Regions from separate parts of the Streptomyces sp. NPDC043726 genome, predicted to be linked through region 2. Evidence: riboswitches for the same ligand, from Rfam matches in the RefSeq annotation. Region 2 holds a riboswitch; each other region holds the start of a gene.
What was found. A riboswitch is a leader RNA that binds a small molecule or an ion and turns the genes downstream of it on or off. The one in region 2 is predicted to bind cyclic di-AMP.

Region 1 (5,763 bases), on a different contig from region 2:
GCCCCCGTGCACCGGACACGGCTGCCCAGCGGTGTGGAGGCGTGGCTGGTCACGCGGTACGCCGATGCCAAGCAGGCCCTGGCCGACCAGCGGCTCAGCAAGAACCCCGAGCACCACGACGAGCCGGCCCACGCCAAGGGCAAGACCGGTATCCCCGGTGAGCGCAAGGCCGAGCTGATGACGCATCTGCTCAACATCGACCCGCCGGACCACACCCGGCTGCGCCGCCTGGTCAGCAAGGCGTTCACGCCCCGCCGGGTCGCCGAGTTCGCCCCGCGGGTGCAGGAGCTGACCGACCGTCTCATCGACCGGTTCGCCGACCGGGGCTCCGCCGACCTCATCCACGAGTTCGCCTTCCCGCTGCCCATCTACGCCATCTGCGACCTGCTCGGCGTCCCCCCAGAGGACCAGGACGACTTCCGGGACTGGGCGGGCATGATGATCCGCCACCAGGGCGGACCCCGGGGCGGTGTCGCGCGGTCCGTGAAGAAGATGCGCGGCTATCTCGCCGAGCTCATCCACCGCAAGCGCGAGGCGCTGCCCGCCGAGCCGGCCCCCGGCGAGGACCTGATCTCCGGTCTCATCCGCGCCTCCGACCACGGCGAGCACCTCACCGAGAACGAGGCCGCGGCCATGGCCTTCATCCTTCTCTTCGCCGGCTTCGAGACCACGGTCAACCTGATCGGCAACGGCACCTTCGCCCTGCTCACCCACCCCGAGCAGCGCACCCGGCTCCAGCGGTCCCTGGCCGCGGGGGAGACGGGCCTGTTGGAGACCGGCGTGGAGGAGCTTCTCCGCTACGACGGTCCCGTCGAGCTGGCCACCTGGCGGTTCGCCACGCGGCCGCTCACCATCGGCGGCCAGGACATCGCCGCCGGCGACCCCGTGCTGGTCGTTCTGGCCGCCGCCGACCGGGACCCGGCCCGGTTCGCCGAGCCCGACACCCTCGACCTGGCCCGGCGCGACAACCAGCACCTCGGCTACGGCCATGGCATCCACTACTGCCTCGGCGCCCCGCTCGCCCGGCTGGAGGGCCAGACCGCGCTGGCCACCCTCCTGACCCGGCTGCCGGACCTCCGGCTCGCCGCCGATCCCACCGACCTGCGCTGGCGCGGCGGCCTCATCATGCGCGGACTGCGCACCCTCCCGGTCGAGTTCACGCCCCGCGACTGAGATTCGCCCTCCCGGTCGAGTTCACGCCCCCCGACTGAGATTCGCCCTTTGGTCGAGTTCACCCCCCGTGCCTGAACTCCCCCTTTGGCCGAGTTCACCCCCTGTGCCGGAACTCCCCCTTCCGGTCGAGTGCACGCCTACCTCCCCCTGAGGTGCCGTCAGGTCAAACGTGACACACCCTCAAGTCCGTGATCTTCACGTGATCTGTGCGGCATTAACTTGTGACAAGTGATCGTCTGCCGATACGTTCACTCGTCAACGCGACGCCTCGCCCCACCGGCGCCGCGTCGGTCCCCGCTGTCTTCGAAAGGCACCCGCATGCTCTCCGGGAACGGTCGTCACCGTCGCCCCCGCCAGGCTCCGGCTCTCATCGTCGCGGCCGGAGTGACCGGCTCCGCCATCGCCATCCCGCTGCTCGGCGCCTCGGGCGCCAGCGCCGCCGAGGGCAACACGTGGGACAGGGTCGCGGAATGCGAGAGCGGCGGCTCCTGGAGCGAGGACAGCGGCAACGGCTACTACGGCGGCCTTCAGGTCACCCAGGAGAACTGGGAGCGGTACGGCGGTACGACGTACGCCGACAGCGCGGACCAGGCCAGCCGTTCCCAGCAGATAGCCGTCGCCGAGCGCATCCTCGCCGACCAGGGGCTCGCCGCCTGGCCCACCTGTGGCCCGCTCTCCGGTCTGGACCCCAAGTCCGGTTCGGTCGGCGTCGACACGGGCGTCGAGGAAGAGGCGGATTCGCCCGACTCGTCTGAATCATCCGACTCATCCAGCTCGTCCGGTTCGTCCGGCCTGCTGGACTCCCTCGGCGGTGATGCCTCCGAGTCCGCGGCCGACTCGGACGCCGACTCCGACTCCGAGACGGACCCCGGCGCCTCCGCGTCGCCCGAAGCGTCGAGCGGCTCGCCGGAGTCGACGGGCTCGTCCGAGTCGGCAAATCCGAAGAAGTCGGACAAGTCAACCGAATCCGCGGAGGCTTCCGCGTCCAAGGGATCGAAGGGCTCGTCCGAATCATCCGGCTCGTCCGGGACGTCCGGCTCGTCCGGCTCGTCCGGCTCGTCCGAGAGTGACCCCTCGCGCGAGGCCGACGGTCTGTTCACGGGCATCTCCGGGCTGGACAACTCGGACAACATCCTCTGGGTCGGGAGCGATTCCGTCCTCGTCGACACCGGCGCCGGCCGTCATCGCGGCAAGCCCGCGGACGAGAGCGGGGCGGACGGGTCGTACGTCGTGCGCGCCGGCGACACCCTCGCGAGCATCGCCGACTCCCTTGACCTCAGCGGCGGATGGCGCGGGCTCTATGCCGCCAACGAGTCGGCCATCGGCCCCGACCCCAGCCGTATCACTCCCGGTCAGACCCTTGAAGTAGCGGACTAACCGGTCGAAAACCAGGGCCAGTTCGCGTCACGCTTCGCGCCGAATGTCCGCTTTGGCGAAAGTGTGGGATGAGTCTCAGAAGCCCTGATCGTCTTTGAAATTCCGCGGATCGCCTGTCTACGGTCATGACCGCTCGCAAGCAGCGGGCCCCGACTGCCGCACGCCGAATCCTGCCGGTGGCCGTACGGGAACAGTCGTCGCGTCATGCGCCGTAGGCAGGAGCGGGGGACCCAAGGTAAGCGCCGCGCCGGTCGGTTGACCGGAGCGGCTTGGGGTGGAGCCGTACGCCGAAAGGTGTACGGCCGGGCAACTCAACCGGCCCGAACCCGACAGCTCACCTCGCAGGCGTCGGTGAGGGGATCGATCCATGCTGTTTTCCGGCAAGGGCAAGCACCGTCGTCCGTCCAAGGCCACTCGCGCCATCGCCATCGCCGGTGTGACCGGCGCCGCCGTCGCCGCCCCGCTGATGGCGGCCGGCAACGCCTCCGCCGCCACCGCCTCCGAGTGGGACGCCGTCGCCCAGTGCGAGTCCGGCGGCAACTGGTCCATCAACACCGGCAACGGCTACTACGGCGGCCTGCAGTTCTCGGCCTCCACCTGGGCCGCGTACGGCGGTACGGCCTACGCCTCCACCGCCGACCAGGCCTCCAAGGCGCAGCAGATCGAGATCGCCGAGAAGGTTCTCGCGGGCCAGGGCAAGGGTGCCTGGCCGCACTGCGGCGTCGGCCTGTCGAGCGCCGCGTACAACGGCGGCTCCAGCACCTCCGGCTCCTCCGAGGGCACCGAGAGCACCGAGAGCAGCACCCCGGCGCCGCGTGAGACCGAGCAGCCCGCCTCCCGTTCCGCCGAGCGCCCGGCCGCCAAGAAGACCGTCACCACCCCGACCGGCAAGAAGGTCAAGAAGGGCGACGGCGAGTACAAGGTCACCAAGGGCGACACCCTCAGCACCATCGCCGAGGAGCACGACGTCAAGGGCGGCTGGGAGAAGCTCTACCAGCTCAACAAGGACATCGTTGAGGACGCCGACCTGATCTACCCCGGTCAGCAGCTGCACCTCAAGTAATCCCGTAGCCGAACCACAGGGCCCTCCTATCCGGGTCCTCCATACTGGAGGCCTCGTGAGGGTCACCCCCGTCCCCACGGGCTCCCCGCCCCGGTGCGTGTTCCCCCGTACGCACCGGGGCGGGGTTTCTTCTGTGAGCGGTCCTTCTACGAGCAGTTCTTCTCCCGTAGTTCACGGATCCTTTGTTCCGGCGAGAAACAATGGGTACCGTCTGTCCTTGTCCACGGGACGGTCGGTCGGCTGGCCGATGTCCCTCAGGCGGTTAGGCTCTAGTCGCAAGGCTCACGTGCCCCGCACTTCCAGCGTCACATCCCATGAAGGAGATGCTCGTGCCGTCCATCGACGTCGTCGTAGCCCGGGAAATCCTGGACTCCCGAGGCAACCCCACGGTCGAGGTCGAGGTCGGCCTCGACGACGGCAGCACGGGTCGTGCCGCCGTTCCGTCCGGTGCCTCCACCGGTGCCTTCGAGGCCATCGAGCTCCGTGACGGCGACCCCAACCGCTACCTCGGCAAGGGCGTCGAGAAGGCCGTCCTCGCCGTGATCGAGCAGATCGGCCCGGAGCTCGTCGGCTACGACGCCACCGAGCAGCGCCTGATCGACCAGGCGATGTTCGACCTGGACGCCACCGACAACAAGGGCTCGCTCGGCGCCAACGCCATCCTCGGCGTCTCGCTCGCCGTCGCCCACGCCGCCTCCGAGGCCAGCGACCTCCCGCTCTTCCGCTACCTGGGCGGCCCGAACGCGCACCTGCTGCCGGTGCCGATGATGAACATCCTGAACGGCGGCTCGCACGCCGACTCCAACGTGGACATCCAGGAGTTCATGATCGCCCCGATCGGCGCGGAGTCCTTCTCCGAGGCGCTGCGCTGGGGCGCCGAGGTCTACCACACCCTCAAGAAGGTGCTGAAGACCAAGGGCCTGTCCACCGGTCTCGGCGACGAGGGCGGCTTCGCCCCGAACCTGGAGTCCAACCGCGCCGCCCTCGACCTCATCATCGAGGCCATCAAGGAGGCCGGTTACACCCCCGGCGAGCAGATCGCCCTCGCCCTCGACGTCGCCGCCTCCGAGTTCTACAAGGACGGCGTCTACACCTTCGAGGGCAAGGACCGCTCCGCCGCCGAGATGACGGAGTACTACGCCGAGCTCGTCGAGGCGTACCCGCTCGTCTCCATCGAGGACCCGCTGTTCGAGGACGACTGGGCCGGCTGGAACACCATCACCGAGAAGCTGGGCGACAAGGTCCAGATCGTCGGCGACGACCTCTTCGTCACCAACCCCGAGCGCCTCGCCCGCGGCATCGAGGAGGGCTCCGCCAACGCCCTGCTCGTCAAGGTCAACCAGATCGGCTCGCTGACCGAGACCCTGGACGCCGTCGAGATGGCCCAGCGCAACGGCTTCAAGTGCATGATGTCCCACCGCTCCGGTGAGACCGAGGACGTCACCATCGCCGACCTCGCCGTCGCCGTGAACTGCGGCCAGATCAAGACCGGTGCCCCGGCCCGCTCGGACCGCGTCGCCAAGTACAACCAGCTGCTGCGCATCGAGGAGATCCTCGATGACGCCGCGGTGTACGCCGGCCGCAGCGCCTTCCCGCGCTTCAAGGGCTGACCTCTCCCGGCGTAGCCAGTCGTACGTACGTCCCCGTACTCGGTCCCGTACCGTGTGCGGGGACGTACGCGCGTGTGTGAACGGGAGTGAGAGATGGCCGTCAAGGACCGGGACCGTTTCTCCACCGCGACCAGGATCCGGTTGCTGGGTGAGCAGACGGCGGCCCGTGTCTACCGCTCCCAGACCAAGCGGCAGGCCCGTCGCTCCCGGCTCACCGGCCGCGCGGCCCTGCTCGCCCTCGTCGTCTGCACCCTGGTCGTCGCCCTCGCCTATCCGATAAGGCAGTACGTCGCCCAGCGCGCCGAGATCGCCGATCTGGAACGGCAGCAGCAGCAGGCCCGGGAGCGGGTGGAGGAACTGCGCGATCTCAAGGCACGCTGGAAGGACGACGCGTACGCCGAGCAGCGGATCCGGGAGCGGCTGCACTACGTGATGCCGGGGGAGACCGGCTTCGTGGTGATCGATCCCGACGCGGCGAAGCAGGCGCGCACCGACCTCGGCGCGGCCGACCGGCCCTGGTACGCGAACGTGTGGGACGGG
Region 2 (5,763 bases):
CCGCGTCGGCCGGGGCCTTGCGCTGGCCGGAGGGCCGTACGACATCCGTGCCGGAGACGACGACCGTGCCGGAGCGGCCGTGGTAGCCGATCGGGAGGTGCTTCCAGTTCGGGGTGAGGGAGTCCGCCGCATCGGGGCGGAACATCTGGCCGACGTTCCGGGCGTGGTTCTCGGAGGCGTAGAAGTCGACGTAGTCCGCGACCTCGAAGGGGAGGTGCAGGGTCACCGAGGACAGCGGGTGGAACAGCGGCTCGATCGTCTCCCGGTGCGACGGCACCGTGACCCAGGCCGTCAGCGCCCGGCGCACGTCCGACCAGGCGGTGCGGCCGGCGGCCAGCAGCGGGTTGAGCGTGGGCCGGTCGAGCAGGGAGGCGTACGGGGAACCCAGCGCCCGCGCCGCCGCCCCCGCGTCGAGGACGTGGTCGCCGAGCCGTACACCGACCCGGCGCGCTCCGTCCTCACCGGGGACGGAGAAGACACCGTACGGAAGGTTGTGCGGGCCGAAGGGGTCGCCCTCGGGGAGATCGAAGGGGGGCATGGGTGCTGCCTCACTCTCGTGCGTGCCACGGGTCCGTGTCGTCGCCGGACACGTTACGTGTGGGGCACCCCTCTTGGGCAGTGCCGAAGGACCGAGATGATCAGTGGTCGAAGGCGCCCTGCGCCCGCTGCCAGGCCAGGAAGCCCTCGATCAGCTCCGGCGGGTTGGCCGCCTCGGTGGCCTCGACCTCCCAGCCGGGGGAGTACATGTCGAACACCACGATGGGCAGCGGACGGCCCAGGACCGCCTCGATACGGCCGCTCTCGTGGAGGTGGCGGGCCAGGCCGATGCAGGCGTCGGCGAAGTGGAGTCCGAGCAGCTCGCGCTTGGCGTCGCGCTCGTCGTCCCCCGCGTCCTCCTCCCGCCCCTCGTCCTCGGCGCCCTCCGCACCCTCGGCGCCCTCCGCACCCTCCGCGCCCTCGTCGTCCTCCCGCTCCTCGAACCACAGGCCGAGCCGCCTGATCTCGTCCTCGTACAGCGGGCCGCCGACGGGATCCTGCGGCGCGCTGCCCAGCGTCTCGAAGCCGTCCAGGAGCCAACAGGCGTAGTTCCAGCGGGCCTCGCCGGGGTCGTCCGGGCTCCGTTCCCGCTCGTACTGGGACTCCGTGTTGTAGCCGATGGCGACGTACGGGCGGCGATCGTCGTCGTCGACCCGCCAGATACGGAAGGAGAGGGCGTAGATCTCAGGTCTCAGCCGCTCGGGGAAGCGCTCGAGGACGCCCGCCGCGGCCTCCCGGAGATATGCCGAGAATGTTCCGCCCTGACCGGTCATGCCGCTCGCCCCCGTCCGTCACAGCAGTGCCCTCATTTCACCAGATGCGGTTGATGTCAAGGGAGTTGGAGGGGGCGCGCGGGGCTGTGGTGGACGCCGGGGTCGTCCGGTTCGCGCTGAGTCGCCGGGGCGTCCTGTCCGTATTCTCTGATCATGGCCGCACCCATCGCATATTCACTCATCGCCACCGACCTGGACGGAACGCTGCTCCGAGGCGACGACACGCTCTCGGACCGGTCGCTCGCCGCGCTCGCGCGGGTGGCGGAGTCCGGCGCCCGGCACCTGGTGGTGACCGGGAGGCCGGCGCCCAGGGTGCGGCCGCTCCTCGACATCCTCGGCAGTGAGGGGCTCGCGGTGTGCGGGCAGGGCGCGCAGGTGTACGACGCCGGCGCGGACCGTCTGCTGTGGTCGGTCACCCTGGACCGGGAGTTGGCCGAGACCGCGCTCGGCAAGATCGAGGCCGAGGTGGGGCAGGTGTACGCGGCCGTCGACCAGGACGGCGTCGACGGGCTCACGCTGATCGAGCCCGGCTACCTGATGCCGCACCCCACCCTGCCCGCGGTGCGGGTCGGGCGGCGCGACGACCTCTGGTGCGAGCCGATCAGCAAAGTGCTGCTGCGCCATCCCGACCTGTCCGACGACCAGTTGGCGGCGACGGCCCGCTCGGTGGTCGGTTCGCTGGCGACCGTCACCATGTCGGGACCGGGGACCGTCGAACTTCAGCCATGCGGCATCACCAAGGCGACCGGCCTCGCGCTGGCCGCCGACCACCTCGGCCTCGGCCCGGAGCGGACGATCGCCTTCGGGGACATGCCCAACGACATCCCGATGTTCGACTGGGCGGCGCACGGCGTCGCGATGGCCAACGCCCACCCCGAACTCAAGGCGGTCGCCGACGAGATCACCCTGTCGAACGAGGACGACGGCATCGCCGTCGTCCTCGAAAGACTCTTCCGATAGCCCGGACGGCCGCTTGGACGGTGGCCCGGAGAAGGCTCAGTACGCGCCGAAGACGTTGTCGATCGAGCCGTACCGCTGGGCCGCGTAGTTGCAGGCGGCGGTGATGTTCGCGACCGGGTCGTAGGGGTCGTACGAGGTGCCCGCCACGTGGTACGCCTGGAAGGTCGGGTCGATCACCTGGAGCAGGCCCTTGGACGGGGTGCCGGCGGCGGCGTTGGAGTCCCAGTTGTTGATCGCGTACTGGTTGCCCGAGGACTCCCGCATGATGTTGCGGTAGATGCCGTCGTAGCTGCCGGGGATCCCGTTCTGCGCCATGACCTGGAGGGACGCGCGGATCCAGCCGTCGAGGTTGTTGGTGTACCCGAGCGAGGTGGCGGTGGTGACGGTCGAGGTGGCGGCCGAGGCGTTGGTCGCGCCGATGAGCGGGAGCGCGAGTACGGCGGCTCCGGTGCCGAGGACGGCGAGCTTGCGGGCGATACGGCGGGGGCGGCGCGGCTGAGCGGCAGCGGACATGACGAAGTTCCTCTCCGGCGCCTGCGAGGTGAGCTGTCGGGTTCGGGCGGGAGCTGCCCGGCCGCGCACCACGAAGTGGCACACGACTTCACCCCGAGCCGTACCGGTACGTCCGAAGACGTCCGGCCCGGCGACTTACCTGGGTCCCCCGCTCCTGCCGTACGAAGATCTCGGTGGAGTCGGACGGCGGCAGGATGAGGCGTCCGCCCGACAGGCCGGGAACGTATGCGAGAGCACATGTCCGAAACAAGTGGCGGATTCACATATCGCGGGATTTGATCTTTGCCCAAGGGGTGTGCGGAGGTGGCGCCTTTGCGGGTGCCAAGGTTCAACTCGCAAGCAATGGCGGTGTATCGGGGTGAGTCTGTGGGATCCCTGTGCGTCTCTCCGCGTGAGTCAACTCACGCCGAGCGCAAGACGTGCCAAAACGGGCAATCAATCCAATAGGGCCTTATCAACCGGCCGTTCGCGGGATCCGCTTCTCCCACGTCCGGTGGAACACCACCTCGCCGCCCTCCCGGCAGATCACCTCGTTCGTGGCGACGAAGTCCTCCGCGTCGCAGGCGATCTCCGAACGGGTTTGCACGAAGGTGTCCCACGTCAGTTCCGGGCGGTGCAGCCGGATCGACCAGTCCGAGCGGGCGCGGGCGGAGAGCGGGTCCGATTCCTGGATCGTGTACGTCTCCAGCGCGTCCTCGGTGAACTCCAGGCCATCGGGGTACAGGCGTGTGCCGCCGTAGCGCGGATCGACGTCCAGGCGCCACTCGCCCTTGGCCACGTCACGGACGACGAGCCGCTCGGGCGGCGGCTCGTCCAGGGTGACGGGGTGGCTCACGCCCAGCGGCTCGGCCTGCTCCGGCTCCTCGAAGGTGATCCCGGCGTCGGTCTCGGAAGTGATCTCGGAGCCGCCCTTGCCGACAGCGGCGGAAGCGGCCTCACGCGCGCGTACCGGCAGTTCCAGGAAGCTCCCCGCCGGATCCAGGGTGAAGCCCGCCGCGGACTCCGGCTGGGGCCAGACCCAGGGCCAGTACGCCGACGACACCGCGAGCCGGATGCGATGACCGGCCGGGAAGGCGTGGCCGATGCCGTTCAGCTCGAACGAGACGTCCTGCGTGGCGCCCGGTTCCCACGGCACCGCCCGGTCGCGGCCGTGCCGCGCGGCGAGGTTCAGCACACCCCGCGTGACGAGCGTCGAGGAGCCGTCGGGGGCGACGTCGCAGACCCGGGCGACGACCTGCCCGCGCGGCACCTCCGAGGTCAGCCGCAGCCGCACCCTCGGCCGCCCCAGCACCCAGGTCTCCTCGCCCACCGCGAACTCGAAGCAGGCCGAGCGGCCGTCCTCCTCCCGCTGGTCCGGTGGCAGATCGGCGTCGTTCCCGAGGGGGAGGAAGCGGCCGGCGTCCACCCCGGTGTGCATGGGCGACCGTACGAGCACGGGGGAGCCCTGGAGGGCGTACGTCATGTGTGTGACGTTCGGGGAGGGCCAGGCCGGCTCGCCGACCCAGCGGCCGGGCAGGGCGTCGTAGACCGTGGCGGGCGGGTGGGAGTCGCTGACGTAGGCGCGCAGGAGGGGTTCCGGGAGGGTCCCCCGGCCCTTCAGCCAGTGGTCCCACCAGCGCAGGGTCTCCTGGAGGAAGCCGATCGCCGGGCCCGGCGGCCGGCCGCGGTCGGGGTACTGGTGGGACCAGGGGCCGATCAGGCCGCGGACACGTTCGGCGGGCAGGTGTTCGACCAGCCGGAGCACGGTGTCGCGGTACGGGTCGTGCCAGCCGCCCACCGCGAGGACGGCGGCGTCGATGGCGCCGTAGTCCTCGCGGACGCTGCCGTGGCGCCAGTAGTCGTCCCGCGTCTGGTGGGCCAGCCAGGTGTGCAGGAGCGGTTCGACGGCCCCCAGGCGCCTCAGCCACAGGTCCCGCCAGGCGTCGCCGACGTAGCGCGGATCGGGTGGGCGGGAGGCGAGGGCGAGCATGGTCGCCGACCGGGCGTGCATGTCGACCGCGAGGACGGAACCTCCGGTGTAGTGCACGTCGTTGTCATAGCGATCGTCGGTGGAGCAGACCGTGACGATCGCCTTGAGCGGCTCGGGCGCGAGGGCCGCGATCCGGAGGGAGCTGAAGCCACCCCAGGAGATGCCGAACATGCCGACCTTGCCGTCGCACCAGGGCTGGGCCGCCAGCCAGTGCACCACCTCCACCCCGTCGGCCAGCTCCGTCGCCGAGTACTCGTCCGTCGGCAGCCCCTCGCTGTTGCCGTGCCCGCGGACGTCCACCCGGACGGAGGCGTAGCCGTGACCGGCGTACCAGGGGTGGCGCTGGAAGTCGCGCGGCGCCGTCCGGTCTGTAAGCCGGTGGGGGAGGTACTCGAGGAGCGCCGGGACGGGCTCGTCGGTGAGCGGGCGCCACACCCGCGCGTAGAGCAGGGTTCCGTCCGCGAGCGGGATACGGAGGTCCTCGTGGGTCGTCTCGTAGGGGAACGACGTACGGATGTGCGGGCTCATCGCGGGAACCCTGGTGTTCGGGCCGGGTCGCCGCCGGGTGGGACATCGACTTCGGTTCGAGACACGCTCCACTACTTCCACGTAAGTCGATGGATATCCGTTCTTATCAGGTGATCAAAAACATAGCCGCCGTGATCCGATACCGCCCGTCGTGGACCGGTGGGCGGCGACGGTGATCGAAACGTGACCGGATACGCTGACTTGAGTGAAGGCAGCGACCTATCGACAAACCGCGTAATCGCCAGTAGACACCAGCAGACAGGAGACCCCTCGTGACCGTCGTCGGGCCGTTCGGGCTGAGCGTGCGGGACCAGGCTCTGGAAGCCGATGTCCAGGCCGGATTGGCGGCTGTCGAGGAGGGATTGCTCGAGGCCACCAAGAGCGAGGTCCCCTTCATCACCGAGGCAGCCCAGCATCTCGTGCGCGCCGGCGGGAAGCGGTTCAGGCCGTTGCTCGTGATGCTCGCCGCGCAGTTCGGGGACC
Region 3 (5,763 bases), on a different contig from region 2:
CCCGCCGGACCTCGAAGGTGCCGCGCGGCGGCAGCGGGGGCCACGGCTGGTCCGGGTCGGCCGGCACCTCGAGGCCGAGCACCTGGCCGGCGCGCAGCGCCACGCGTGTGTGCCCCTCCGGCGAGAGGTGCAGCCGGTCGCCGTCCCAGGCGCGCCGGTCCTGCACGGTTTTCAGGGACCACAGGTCGAGCACCGGGCAGCCGTACCGGTCGGCGATGGCCCGCACATGCAGGTTGTACGTCGCGATCTTGCCGCGCAGATGCCTCAGCACGGGCACACCGCGGGTGTCGAAGCCGGTGGTCACCATGACGGTGCCGACCGCTTCGGTGAGCCGGGCGACGGCCCGCTCGAAACGCTCGGCGACCTCGTCGGGGTCGGTGCCGGGCCGGATGATGTCGTTGCCGCCGGCGCAGAACGAGACCAGGTCCGGGGCGAGTTCCAGGGCACGCGGAAGCTGGTCCGCCACGATCTGGTCCAGCAGTTTGCCGCGCACCGCCAGGTTCGTGTAGCCGAAGTCGCCCTCGGGCCGACGGTCCGCGAGGAGCACCGCGAACCGGTCGGCCCAGCCGACGAACGCCCCGTCGGGGCCGGGATCGCCGACGCCCTCGGTGAAGCTGTCCCCCACCGCCACGTACGACCCGATCACCGCTCTTTTGTCACTCTTCGAATCGTCTGCCACATCGGCTCATGATTCACCTTCGAATGTGACCTACGCGACCGTAGGCAGGGGTTGACGGTCGGTGAGATAAGCCACTCCTAAAGCCTTCGCCAACTCCGGAATAGACCCCGGATCATGGCTGTTGAGGCCGCAACCGCCACACCCGGAAGTCCGTGATCAGGAAGTGGCTCCAGACGGTCCGGAACGCGAAGTGCCCACCGGTGTACGGCTCCGGGTCGACGTAGTCGAAGACGAGCCGCCCGTTGTTCCACCACTGGACCGTCGAGCCGTCGGAGACGATCCGGACCCGGTTCGGCTCGTTCGGCACCAGCAGCGGCTCGGTGTAGTCGTGGAGCAGCGGACGGACCCCGGCGCGACCGACGTACCGCCGCATCCGCGTGGTGGTGTTGTAGTTGGCGCCGTAGCCGACGTAGTACGTCGTCAGGTGGTCGTACTCGTCGAGCGCACCGCCGCGTGCGACGCCGAAGAGGTCGTCCGGGGAGCGGACGTCGGTGGCGTTCCAGAAGTTGTTGAGGTCGGAGACCCGGTCGTTGGCACCGCCCCGCGCGACCGGGGTGGCGGTGTACTCGAGGAGGTACGGCCCTGCGAGCCGCTCCTTGAACCAGACCGTGGCGCCGCTCGGCACGTCGATCTCCAGCACACCGCGGGAGGCGGCGACGGTGCCGCCGTCCTGGAGTTCGGCGACCCACCGCCCGAGGCCGTGGCGGAAGTCGTCGCGGGCGAGGAGGCGACGGTGGGCGGGTGTGGCACTCGCGGGCGCCGAGAGGACGGTGAGGGCCGCCGCACCGGCCGCCAGGGCGCCGAAGGATCTCCGGGTGATCGTCATGGAAAGCGCTTACCCCATTGACCCTCGGGGAAAGCGCGCACCACCGGGGGAAGCGCGCGACACCACCGAAGGCCGGACCCGGGGATCGGGGGTCCGGCCTTCGGTGGCGTGTCAGGCAGGTTGTCCTGGAGGAGCCTCCGTCAGAGGGAGACGCCCTGGGCGCGGAGGTAGGCGACCGGGTCGACGTCCGAGCCGTAGTCCGGCGTGGTGCGGATCTCGAAGTGCAGGTGCGGTCCGGTCGAGTTGCCGGTGGTGCCGGAGAGGCCGACCTGCTGGCCCGCCGTCACGGACTGACCGCTGGAGACGGACAGCGAGGACAGGTGGGCGTACTGGGCGTAGTGGCCATCGGCGAGCTGGATGACGACCTGGTTGCCGTACGCGCCGGCCCAGCCGGCCGAGACGACGGTGCCCGCGCCCACGGCCTTCAGCGAGGTGCCGGTCGGGACGACGAAGTCGACGCCGGTGTGGTAGCCGCTGGACCACATGCTGCCCGCGACCTTGTAGGCGGTGCCGACACCGGCGCCGGAGACCGGAGCGGTGAAGCCGCTCGCGGAGGACTGGGCGGCCTGCGTGGTCGTGGTCGCCTTGGACTCGGCGGCCTGCGAAGCCTCCGAGGACTGCGACGACTTGGCGGAGTCCGACGAGGACTTGGCGGAGTCCGAGGAGGACTCGGCCGAGGACTGGGTGGAGGACTTCGCGGCCGGCTTCTCGGCGGTGGCCGTCGAGGCGGCCTTCTTGCCGATCGACAGCTTCAGACCCGGGTGGATCAGCGACGGGTCGGCGCCGACGGCGGCACGGTTGTCCTGGTAGAGCTTCTCCCAGCCACCGCTGACATTCTGCTCGTCGGCGATCTTCGAGAGGTAGTCCCCGGACCGCACCGTGTACGTCTTCGCACCGGTCGTCTTCTTCGCGGTGGCCTTCTTCTCGGCCGCCTTCTTGTCTGCCGCCTGAACCGACTGAACGGCCTTTTCCGAAACGGACTGCGACGGGGCCGCGTGGGCGCCGGTGGCCCCCAGAAGCGGGAGGGCGAGCGCGGCGCCACCGGTTCCGGCGACGGCGATCGTGCGGGTGAAACGCAGGGTCTTGGGACGGCGGTGCTTACCCTTCGCGGGCATGGCGAATTCCTCTCCGGCGCCTACGAGGTGAGCTGTCGGGTGCGGACTGGAGATGTCCGGCCGCGCGCTGGGCACGACTTGACCCCAAGCCTGTTCCGGAGACCGGACCAGGCGGTGGTGCCTGTGGGTCCCCCGCTCCTGCCGTGCACGGGTGAGTGTGCGGATTCCGAGCGGCGGCAGGATTCGGCATCCGCTCGGATGGGTGGGAACGTAAGCGACCAAGACGCAAAGGGACAAGCAGAAGGTTCCGCCCGAACCCATCCCTCTTGATCCCTTGTGGGAATTCGCCGTCACTTTCCGTGCATTAGGAGGCGTCCGGTTCCCGCAAATGCCCTTGAAAAGCACGTGAATTACGTGGACATGACGGGCGACGCACCGTCACGGATATGACCCTGCTCACGTGACGTTGCTCCAGAGTCCTTTATTCCAGAGCGAGTTGGAATGAAGGCTGCAATTCGGACAGAAGGGCCAGAAGTGGCGCAGTCGGAGAAGTGCCGCATCACGATTGCCGCGTAAACCGGCGGTGAATGAGCAGGGTTTCAGCGTTGTTCGCCCGTTTTGCCGTATTCACTGGCCGACCAGGGTCCATGTCGTATCGTCGGACCGTGCCCGCAGACGTGCAGAGTCGGCGGCATCCGGTGGGAGGAGCCCAAGTGACGCAGCAGGTCCCGTCGACCGAGCCCGAGCTGGCCGGAGTGCGCAACTTCCGCGATGTCGGCGGACTGCCGACGGTGGACGGCCGCCGGGTGCGCCAGGGCGTGCTGTTCCGCAGCGGCCATCTCGCGCACGCGACCGACCAGGACGCTGCGTTCCTCGGCTCCCTCGGCCTGCACACGATCTTCGACTTCCGCAACACCGCGGACCAGAAGCTGGAGGGCCCCGACGTCGAGCTCGCGGGGGTGCGCAATGTGAACCTGCCGCTGTCCGACCCGGCGGACGGCGCCGAGTTCTGGAAGATGGTCCGCGACGGCGACATCGAGCAGCTGCGGGAGATCCTGGACGACGGCAAGGCCGCGAACCGGATGATCGAGTCGTACCGCACCATCATCAAGGAGCGCACGGCCGAGCACTCCCAGGTGCTGCACTCCCTCGCCGAGGACAGCGTCCCGGCCCTGATGCACTGCGCGGCGGGCAAGGACCGGGCCGGTCTGTCGATCGCGGTGACCCTGCTGGCGCTGGGCGTCGAGCGCGAGGCGATCATCGCCGACTACCTGGAGTCGAACGCCAAGCACCGCCGCTACAAGGTGCAGCGCAGCAGCAGCTACACCCCCGAGATCATGGAGCTGCTCAGCCCGCTCTTCGACGCGCGCGCCGAATATCTGACGGCGGCCTTCGAGACCATCGAGGAGACCTGGGGCGACGTCGACACCTACCTGGAGCAGGGGCTGCGGATCACCCCCGAGGTCCGGGAGCGCCTGCGGGACCGCCTGCTCGACTGAGCCGTACGGCTACTGCTTCGCCCCCAGCTCGAAGAGCAGGTAGATGAACGCGGCGAAGACATGCCCCACCGCGATGTAGATGATCAGGCGGACCCACAGGGCGCGCGGGAACTTCTCTTCCATGTCGGTCATGGCGTCTCTCCGGTCGGTGAGGGGAGGGGTCCCAGGCACAGCGTGGCCGTGGGGCTCTGCAGCAGGGTGTGGACGAACAGGAGCTCGACCCCGCCCTCGTCCAGGGCGGCGATCCGGTGCGGGGTGAGCGAGTCGAAGTGGGCGCTGTCACCCGGTGCGAGCCGGTGCGTGGTGTCCCCGAGGCGCAGCCGCAGCCGCCCGCCGAGGACGTAGAGCCACTCCTCGCCTGGGTGCACCCGCACGATGTCGCCCTGGGAGCCGAAGGGGACGTGCAGGCGCAGCGCCTGCATCCCCCGGCCGGGCGCGCCGGCCTGCCAATACGTCCAGCCGCCGGCCTCGGTCGGTTCCATGTCGGCGGCGCGCACGACGGCGTCCCGGTCGGCGACCGTCTCGCCGAGCAGTTCCGAGACGGTCGTACCGTAGATACGGGCGAGCGAGAGCAGCATCGGCAGTGAGGGCTGGCGCTGCCCGGTCTCCAGTCGGGAGAGATGGGCGGGCGAGAGCCCGGCGGCGCGGGCGGCGGCCTCCAGGGTGAGGGAGGCCTGGCGCCGCAGGGCACGCAGCTGCGGCGCCACCTCGGGCAGGTCGTCGGCCGGCCCGGTCTCGGGAGAGCTCATGCTCTCCATTCAGCCGCGGATTTGCCTCTACGACAAATTTCTTGCCCCAGAGGCAAATCTCGGTGACGACCTCATCGAGGGCCCGGCCGCGCCCCTCAGCGGTTGGCGACCGCCTGCTTCACCAGCGTCTTGCCGAAGTCCCACATCAGCCCGCCACCGCTGTGCGCGTCGTCCATCACCTCGGTGAAGGCGTCCACGAACCGCTCCACCTCCCGCTCACCGACGATCAGCGGCGGGATCAGCTTGATCACCTCCAGATGATCGCCCGAGACCTGGGTGAGGATCCGGTGCCGCTGGAGCAGCGGTACGACGACCATCTGCGCGAACAGCCCCTTGCGGGCCGTCTGGAGCATGGTCCACCGGCCGCGCAGCCGCAGCGAGGAGGGCCGGCCGAACTCGATGCCGATCATCAGGCCCCGGCCGCGTACGTCGGCGAGCAGCTCGTACTTGTCGACCAGGGCGGCGAGCCGCGACTTCAGCAGCTCGCCCGTGGCGCGGGCGCCCGCCACGATCTGCTCGTTCTCCATGACGGCGAGCACGGCGAGCCCCGCCGCCATGGCCTGCGCGTTGGACCCGAAGCTCGCGGAGTGCACGAGCACCCGGTCCATGGACGAGTAGACCTTCTTGAAGATCCAGTCCTTGCCGAGGGTGGCGCCGACCGGCACATAGCCGCCGGAGAGCGCCTTGGCCACGCACACCAGGTCCGGCTCCACGCCGTCCTCGTGCTGGAAGGCGTAGAAGTCCCCGGTGCGGCCGAGCCCGGTCTGCACCTCGTCGGCGATGAGCAGCGCCTTGTGCCGGTGGAGCAGTTCCTGGGCGGCCCGGAGGTAGCCGGGCGGGGCCTCGTGCACGCCCTTGCCCTGGATCGGCTCGACGATCAGCGCGGCGACGTCGCCCCTCTTCAACTCCCTTTCCAGGGCGTCGAGATCGCCCAGCTGGACAGCGGTGTCGGGCA

Region 1: linked by a shared signal. The riboswitch ahead of AC068Z_RS12770 (transglycosylase family protein) and the one ahead of AC068Z_RS03995 (transglycosylase SLT domain-containing protein) in region 2 are both predicted to bind cyclic di-AMP.
Region 3: linked by a shared signal. The riboswitch ahead of AC068Z_RS16600 (peptidoglycan DD-metalloendopeptidase family protein) and the one ahead of AC068Z_RS03995 (transglycosylase SLT domain-containing protein) in region 2 are both predicted to bind cyclic di-AMP.

Annotation. Positions count from the first base shown of each region.
Region 1 is NZ_JBWKCI010000004.1:96,189-101,951, reverse strand. It holds gene AC068Z_RS12780 (cytochrome P450 family protein) at 1-1,173, shown strand, start outside; gene AC068Z_RS12775 (LysM peptidoglycan-binding domain-containing protein) at 1,558-2,550, shown strand; cyclic di-AMP (ydaO/yuaA leader) riboswitch at 2,748-2,913, shown strand; gene AC068Z_RS12770 (transglycosylase family protein) at 2,918-3,613, shown strand; gene eno (phosphopyruvate hydratase) at 3,943-5,223, shown strand; gene AC068Z_RS12760 (FtsB family cell division protein) at 5,317-5,763, shown strand, end outside.
Region 2 is NZ_JBWKCI010000001.1:857,620-863,382, reverse strand. It holds gene fahA (fumarylacetoacetase) at 1-538, opposite strand, end outside; gene AC068Z_RS04005 (hypothetical protein) at 639-1,310, opposite strand; gene AC068Z_RS04000 (HAD family hydrolase) at 1,464-2,270, shown strand; gene AC068Z_RS03995 (transglycosylase SLT domain-containing protein) at 2,307-2,783, opposite strand; cyclic di-AMP (ydaO/yuaA leader) riboswitch at 2,787-2,969, opposite strand; gene AC068Z_RS03990 (CocE/NonD family hydrolase) at 3,238-5,280, opposite strand; gene AC068Z_RS03985 (polyprenyl synthetase family protein) at 5,553-5,763, shown strand, end outside.
Region 3 is NZ_JBWKCI010000005.1:223,175-228,937, reverse strand. It holds gene AC068Z_RS16610 (SGNH/GDSL hydrolase family protein) at 1-646, opposite strand, end outside; gene AC068Z_RS16605 (DUF6250 domain-containing protein) at 792-1,505, opposite strand; gene AC068Z_RS16600 (peptidoglycan DD-metalloendopeptidase family protein) at 1,646-2,620, opposite strand; cyclic di-AMP (ydaO/yuaA leader) riboswitch at 2,625-2,784, opposite strand; gene AC068Z_RS16595 (tyrosine-protein phosphatase) at 3,274-4,059, shown strand; gene AC068Z_RS16590 (DUF6126 family protein) at 4,069-4,191, opposite strand; gene AC068Z_RS16585 (helix-turn-helix domain-containing protein) at 4,188-4,808, opposite strand; gene AC068Z_RS16580 (aspartate aminotransferase family protein) at 4,904-5,763, opposite strand, start outside.